Regions from separate parts of the Anaerococcoides asporogena genome, predicted to be linked through region 1. Evidence: riboswitches for the same ligand, from Rfam matches in the RefSeq annotation. Region 1 holds a riboswitch; the other holds the start of a gene.
What was found. Region 1 has a riboswitch for thiamine pyrophosphate ahead of thiD (bifunctional hydroxymethylpyrimidine kinase/phosphomethylpyrimidine kinase). Riboswitches for the same ligand answer to the same signal wherever they lie in the genome.
Positions count from the first base shown of each region.

Region 2: linked by a shared signal. The riboswitch ahead of P6M73_RS14435 (thiamine-binding protein) and the one ahead of thiD (bifunctional hydroxymethylpyrimidine kinase/phosphomethylpyrimidine kinase) in region 1 are both predicted to bind thiamine pyrophosphate.

Region 1 is NZ_CP120965.1:3,035,912-3,039,313, forward strand. Features, by position in the region: gene thiC (phosphomethylpyrimidine synthase ThiC) at 1-830, opposite strand, end outside; gene thiD (bifunctional hydroxymethylpyrimidine kinase/phosphomethylpyrimidine kinase) at 857-1,654, opposite strand; TPP riboswitch at 1,752-1,857, opposite strand; gene P6M73_RS13950 (hypothetical protein) at 1,823-1,990, opposite strand; tRNA gene P6M73_RS13955 (tRNA-Asn) at 2,107-2,181, opposite strand; rRNA gene rrf (5S ribosomal RNA) at 2,210-2,327, opposite strand; rRNA gene P6M73_RS13965 (23S ribosomal RNA) at 2,403-3,402, opposite strand, start outside.
Region 2 is NZ_CP120965.1:3,150,455-3,153,856, forward strand. Features, by position in the region: gene P6M73_RS14425 (ABC transporter substrate-binding protein) at 1-505, opposite strand, end outside; gene P6M73_RS14430 (ABC transporter permease) at 887-1,666, opposite strand; gene P6M73_RS14435 (thiamine-binding protein) at 1,638-1,934, opposite strand; TPP riboswitch at 2,037-2,142, opposite strand; gene P6M73_RS14440 (glycosyltransferase family 4 protein) at 2,401-3,402, opposite strand, start outside.

The sequences.
Region 1 (3,402 bases):
TCGATCTGATCCATCGGCATATGGCCGGGTCCTTCCACGATGACCTGAACATCGCGATCCCAGGCCCGCTGGGTCAATTCTGCCAGGCGCACCAGCTCATCAATCTGGCTGATATCGCTGGCGTCAGCCAGACAGCCCGGACGGCAGGCATCGCCCAGAGAAATCGTGACGTCGTGTTCCCGACAGATTTCCAGGATCTCATCATAGTATTCGTAGAATGGATTCTCCTGTCCGGTCATGGACATCCAGGCAAAGATCAGCGATCCGCCGCGGGAAACCAGGTTCATTTTCCGCCGCTGCTGCTTAACCTGTTCGAGGGTTTTGCGGTTCAGTCCGCAGTGCAGCGTGACAAAATCCACGCCGTCCTCGGCATGAAGGCGGATGACGTCAATAAAATCCCTGGCCGTCAGGTGCTTCAGGTCGCGCTTGTGATGAATGACGGCATCATACACCGGTACGGTTCCGATCATGGCCGGGCACTCGTCCACCAGCTTGCGCCGGAACGGCTGCGTATCGCCATGGGTGGACAGATCCATAATGGCATGGCCGCCCAGTCGCACGGCCTCCATGACTTTCTGCAGCTCCTCATCCAGACTGTGCACATCTTTGGACACCCCCAGATTGACATTCACCTTGGTGGTCAGCATAGATCCGATTCCATTGGGATCCAGACACTCATGCCGGTGGTTGGCACAGATAACCACTTTGCCGCTGGCTGCCAGCGGCAGCAGTTCTTCCACGCTCATGCGTTCCTTCTCGGCCACCTTGCGTAGCTGCGGAGTGACAATCCCCTTGCGTGCCGCTTCCATCTGTGTTGAATATTCTCTCATGTATAATCTCCCCCTTAATCAATTTCTTACAGTATCATTCGTTGTTCCAGATTCCAGCCGTGATGCAGCGGACCCGAACCATGTCCCAGATCGAGCCCCGCTTCCAGGGCACCGATGATAAAATGCTTGCCCAGAGCGATCGCTCCCGGCAGGTCACAGCCCAGGGCCAGTCCGGACGCGATGGCGCTGGACAGCGTGCAACCCGTGCCGTGGGTATTCGGATTGCTGATCTGATCCCCGTGGAACCAGGTCAGGCGATGCCCGTCGTACAGTACGTCATTGGCTGTGCTGACGCTGTGCCCGCCCTTGACCAGAACCGGTGTGCCAAAGCATTCATAGATCCGTTTTGCCGCTTCCGCCATATCGCCTTCCGAGCCGATGGCCTGCTCCGCCAGCAGCGAAGCTTCCCAGCGGTTGGGCGTCACCAGGCAGGCCAGCGGAAACAGTTCCTGCGTCAGCGCTGCCTGAGCACTGGCCTCCAGCAAACGCGACCCGCTGGTGGAAACCATCACCGGATCCAGCACAATATTCTGTGCCTGGAACTGCTTTAAGACTTCGCCAATTTCCAGGATCAGCTCCCGGGAAGACACCATGCCGATTTTGACCGCATGGGGCACAATATCAGTAAACACCGCTTCCAGCTGCAGCTTCAGGAACTTCCCCGGAACCTCATGAATCCCGGTCACGCCCATGGTATTCTGTGCGGTCAGGGCTGTGATCGCGCTCATGCCATACACGCCCAGTGCCGTCATAGTCTTCAGATCCGCCTGGATCCCCGCACCACCACTGGGATCACTGCCTGCGATCGTCAACGCCCGTCTCATTGGACACCTCCTCGAATTCAGTGTGAACTGCCGGGCCTGATTCCGCAATAAACGCAAAAAAACCGCCGATAACCCAAAGCTGGTCCATCGACAGTCCATGACTGTATTCAAGTCTCCCTCCGTTGGCATTATCCAAATCAGGTTACGGGTCTAAGCCTACGCTTACTCTCAGCCTGATCCAACAAGCTCCCCGGCACTATTCACTTCTGTTCTACTCTTCCTACTATACGGGATCAATCTTTCAATTGCAACCGGTTCACCCTCAGCGTCAACCCGATCACCTGTCTGCTGAGAAATTTCTTCACAATAAATCCAGGAATCCAACGATTCATCCATTTAAATACCTCATGCCTGTTATGAAATAATCACTTTGGCTCCAGTGCTTGCAACGAATTGACAATTCAAAAAAAAAAAAAAAAAATAAAGAGCCCGCACATCGTGCAGACTCTCATTGGCTCCGCGAAGAGGGCTCGAACCTCCAACCTATCGGTTAACAGCCGAGTGCTCCACCATTGAGCTATCGCGGAATATTGCATTTCCAAATTGGAAATGCGAAACCGGCGTCAACCTACTTTTCCACACAGCTTCCCGTGCAGTATCATCAGCACCATAAGGCTTAACCATCGTGTTCGGGATGGGAACGGGTGTAGCCCTTACAGTCATAAACACCGGATTGGTTTGAGGTTTTATTGTTCCCTCAAGACTGCATATAGTTCTTCAAACGTAATTCATCATTTTTAACTCTTTTAAGATCAAGCCCTCGATCGATTAGTATGAGTCAGCTGCATGCATTGCTGCACTTACACCCCTCACCTATCTACCTTGTGTTCTTCAAGGGATCTTACTGGATTACTCCATGGGAAATCTTGTCTCAGGGTGGGCTTCACGCTTAGATGCTTTCAGCGTTTATCCCGTCCCAATATAGCTACCCAGCCATGCCGCTGGCGCGACAACTGGTACACCAGTGATTGGTCCAACCCGGTCCTCTCGTACTAAGGTCAGCTCCCTTCAAATTTCCTACGCCCGCGACGGATAGGGACCGAACTGTCTCACGACGTTCTGAACCCAGCTCGCGTGCCACTTTAATGGGCGAACAGCCCAACCCTTGGGACCTACTTCAGCCCCAGGATGTGACGAGCCGACATCGAGGTGCCAAACCTCCCCGTCGATGTGAACTCTTGGGGGAGATCAGCCTGTTATCCCCGAGGTAGCTTTTATCCGTTGAGCGATGGCCCTCCCACGAGGTACCACCGGATCACTAAGCCCGACTTTCGTCCCTGCTCCACTTGTAGGTGTCGCAGTCAGGCTCCCTTCTGCCTTTACACTCTATGGACGATTTCCGACCGTCCTGAGGGAACCTTTGGGCGCCTCCGTTACTTTTTAGGAGGCGACCGCCCCAGTCAAACTGCCCACCTAGCAATGTCCCGTGACCCGTTTCCTGGTCTCCGGTTAGAATCCCAATATCTACAGGGTGGTATCCCAACGGTGACTCCCCATGACCTGACGATCATGGTTCTTCGTCTCCCACCTATCCTGTACAGTAAATATCGAAACTCAATGCTAAGCTACAGTAAAGCTCTACGGGGTCTTTCCGTCCAATCGCGGGTAGCCAGCATCTTCACTGGCACTACAATTTCGCCGGATTTGTTGTTGAGACAGTGCCCAAGTCATTACGCCATTCGTGCGGGTCAGAACTTACCTGACAAGGAATTTCGCTACCTTAGGACCGTTATAGTTACGGCCGCCGT
Region 2 (3,402 bases), 110 kb from region 1:
GCTCCACCGGGTTATCCCAGGTGGCGTATTTCTTTCCTTCCATGCCTTTGGGCCGGCCCAGTCCCTCGCCCTTGCGGGAGATGATCCCCGAGGTGTTGTGCTGCAAAATGGCAGCCACTGCGGTTACAGGCAGCGGTGAATCCGCGGCCAGAGCCGGTGCCAGAGTATCCTGGAAATCGATGCCGAAGTCGGCTTTGCCGGCAGCCACCAGCTGCGGCGAGCCACCCTGCGGCGGAGTCTGAATATCCACATCCAGGCCTGCTTCGGCAAAGTAGCCTTTTTCCTTGGCGACAAACAGCCCGGTATGATTCGTATTCGGTGTCCAATCCAGCAGGACCGTCACTTTCTTCAGATCCCCTGCTGTGGACGGGCTGGCTGGCGCACTGGTCGAAGCCGGTGTCTGGCCGGTGCCCGCGCCGGGGGCCGATGTCACGGCCGGCGCCTGAGGCGCGCAGCTCACCAGCAGAGTGCTCAGCAGGAATCCTGAGATTAGTTTTCGTTTCATTTGGTTTCTTCTCCTTACTCTTGAAAAAAATGCTTCTATTTCTTCGTCCATCTGAATTTCAGTGTTTCAATATGTTCTGTTCAATCTTGATTGCAAGTTCCGGCTTCTGCTCCCACTCCTGATCAAAATGAACCAGTTGCTGCCCCCAAGCCTGACCCAAGTGCTCCTTCCTCTGAGAAGTCCGCCCTTGAAAAGCTGTCCCTTGTGAAACCGCCCCGGTCACTCTTCACGAATTCCAAGCTCTATGCCTGTCGAGCTGCCGCCTCCGGAAGCTTCGCCCGAAAGATCCGGCCACATTAAATTCTTCTTTCCTTATAATCCTACCTATGCTCTTGTTTCGAACCTCTGCTTTCGGATCAGCCTCTGCTTATAGATCCAGCCTCAGCTTTCGTTACTGTCTGCTTCCGGCTGATCCCACGGAGTCATGCGGCGGTGCAGAAATTTCACCAGCGCCATCAGCACGAGGCTGATGCCGGAGATCAGGAAAATGACGGCAAACATTTTATCGTAGGAATAGGATTTGATCACTCGCGTCATGTAGACACCCAACCCGGTGAATCCGCCCAACCACTCAGAAATTACTGCGCCGACAATGGAATAGGATGCTGAAATTTTCAGAGCGGCAAAAAAGGAGTTGGTGGCTCCGGGGAGCTTGATGTGACGGAAGATCTGCATCCGGCTGGCTCCCATGGAGCGCATCAGGTTGACGGCATCCGGATCCACCGACTGGAAGCCGTCAAACAGACCGATCGCAATCGGGAAGAAGGTCGTGAGCACAATGAGCACCACCTTAGGGAAGATGCCGTAGCCAAACCACAGCACCAGGAGCGGCGCGATCGCCACCGTCGGAACCGTCTGGGTTACAACCAGCAGGGGGTACAGCGCTTTGCGCAGACCTCTGAGCAGGTCCATCAGCAGGGCAATGACAAAACCCAGGACAATGCCCAGCATCAATCCGAGGAACGCCTCGAACAGGGTAACCCGCGCATGCATCATCAGCAGTGGCAGATCCCGGAGAAAGGCCCGCACCACCTCCACCGGGGAAGGCAGCATGAAGCTGGGCACCAGTTGCGCCAGGGAGACAGCCTGCCACAAAATCACCAGCAGTCCGATCGCCGTGATGCTGTAAAGTTTATCGGTGATGCTTTGTAACTTTTTCATCAATGGTCAGAAGATCGCCCGAAGGCCGATAGACGGATTTCAGGTACATCGACACGGAGGGCGCTCCGGCCTGGATTGCAATCAGCTGGGCCTGTTTCGCAATTTCCATCAGTTCCTCAAAGTCACCTTCCACCGTCGTTTCAAAGGGACCCACATAATAAGTCAGACCAGTCCTGCGAATGTAGTCAATCACCTCATCCACGATGCGAACTACTTCGCTGGTCTCTGACACGCCTGGTAAAATCTGAATCGCAATGCTTGAATTCATCATATCCTCCTCGTTGTTACGCCCAGGGGAATGTTGATTCCCGATGGGCTGACCTTGTTTACTTTAACAAAAAAACCGTCCCCCGAGGGAACGGTAAATTTTTTTGCATTTGCCGACCTTCCCTACGCTGGCATAACCCAGATCAGGTGATACGGGTTCAGGATTTCTCCTGTCTCAGCTTAAAAATTAAGCACCCCCGGTTCTTTCTCATTCATCCTAACAAATGCCGCCGGCACTGTCAACGCAGTAATTCAATTGCATGCAATTCATTAACCGGATTCCCTCCGACTGTTCCTGCCGAAATGCCTTCAGCGTCGGCCTTGGCACTCGGCATTGAGCTGCCCTGCCCTGATTCCTTCTGAACGCGCAGCCAAGGCCGCCCGACATTCGGACGGCCTTCAAGGTCAGTCAGCTTGATTATTTGATGATCATTGCATTAATTGCCAACAGCTGCGCAGCGGCCCAGCTAGAAGCGGGACGTGCCCAGATGATTCCAGTCATCCATGTTCAGGTCCAGATTTTCATCAACGGACTGATAGAGCTTGCGCCGCAGCTTGACCGGCAGTGACGCCCGGTGATTGCGCGGCCCTTTCAGGGTTGCTTCATAAACCTTCATGACCCGCTCATAAAAAACTTCCGTGGAGAACTGCCGGGAGGATTCCAGGGCGGCCTGTCCCATTGACTTTCTCAGCTGGGGATCTGAAGCCAGCGCCTTGACCGCGTCGCAGAACTCTTCACCGGTCTCATACTGCCAGCCGTTCACTCCATTGATGATGACGTCCTCGATGGCGCCGTCGCGCCGGCAGACTGCCGGCAGACCGCAGGCCAGGGCTTCCCCATAGGTCAGTCCCTGCGTCTCAGAGGTGGAACCGGAAACAAAGGCATCCGCCATATGGTAATAGTCAGGAACCCGCTCCGGAGTTACCATGCCGCTGAAAATCACCCGGTCCTTGAGCCCAAGGTCTTCCACATAGGTTTCCAGAATTTCCTGATAGGGTCCCCCGCCGACAATCATCAGCCGAATGGCGGGATCCAAGTTCTGCAGGAATCTGACAATTTCTTCGATGTTCTTTTCCTTGGCCAGCCGGCCCAGGGACAGCAGGACAAATTCCTCTTCCCCGATTCCGTACCGCGACCGCAGTTCCTGACGCACCTGAGTGTGATCGACTCGCTGGAAGCGGGTCAGATCGATGCCGGAGGGCACCGTATAAATCGCAGTCTTGACATCGTAGCGGTTCAGGATCCCCCGAACTTTCTCGGTGGGAACGATGACTGCATCGGTTCGTTCCAGCAGCGTCTTTGACAGACGCCGGACCAGACTGCGTCCAATGGTTTCATTGGGCGAGAAGTAGTGAATATAGTCCTCATAGACCGTATGATAGGTATGAACGATGGGTATGTCCAGCTTGGTGGCCATCATCTGGGCCAGCAGAAAGGTGGAAAATTCATTGTTGGTATGAATGATATC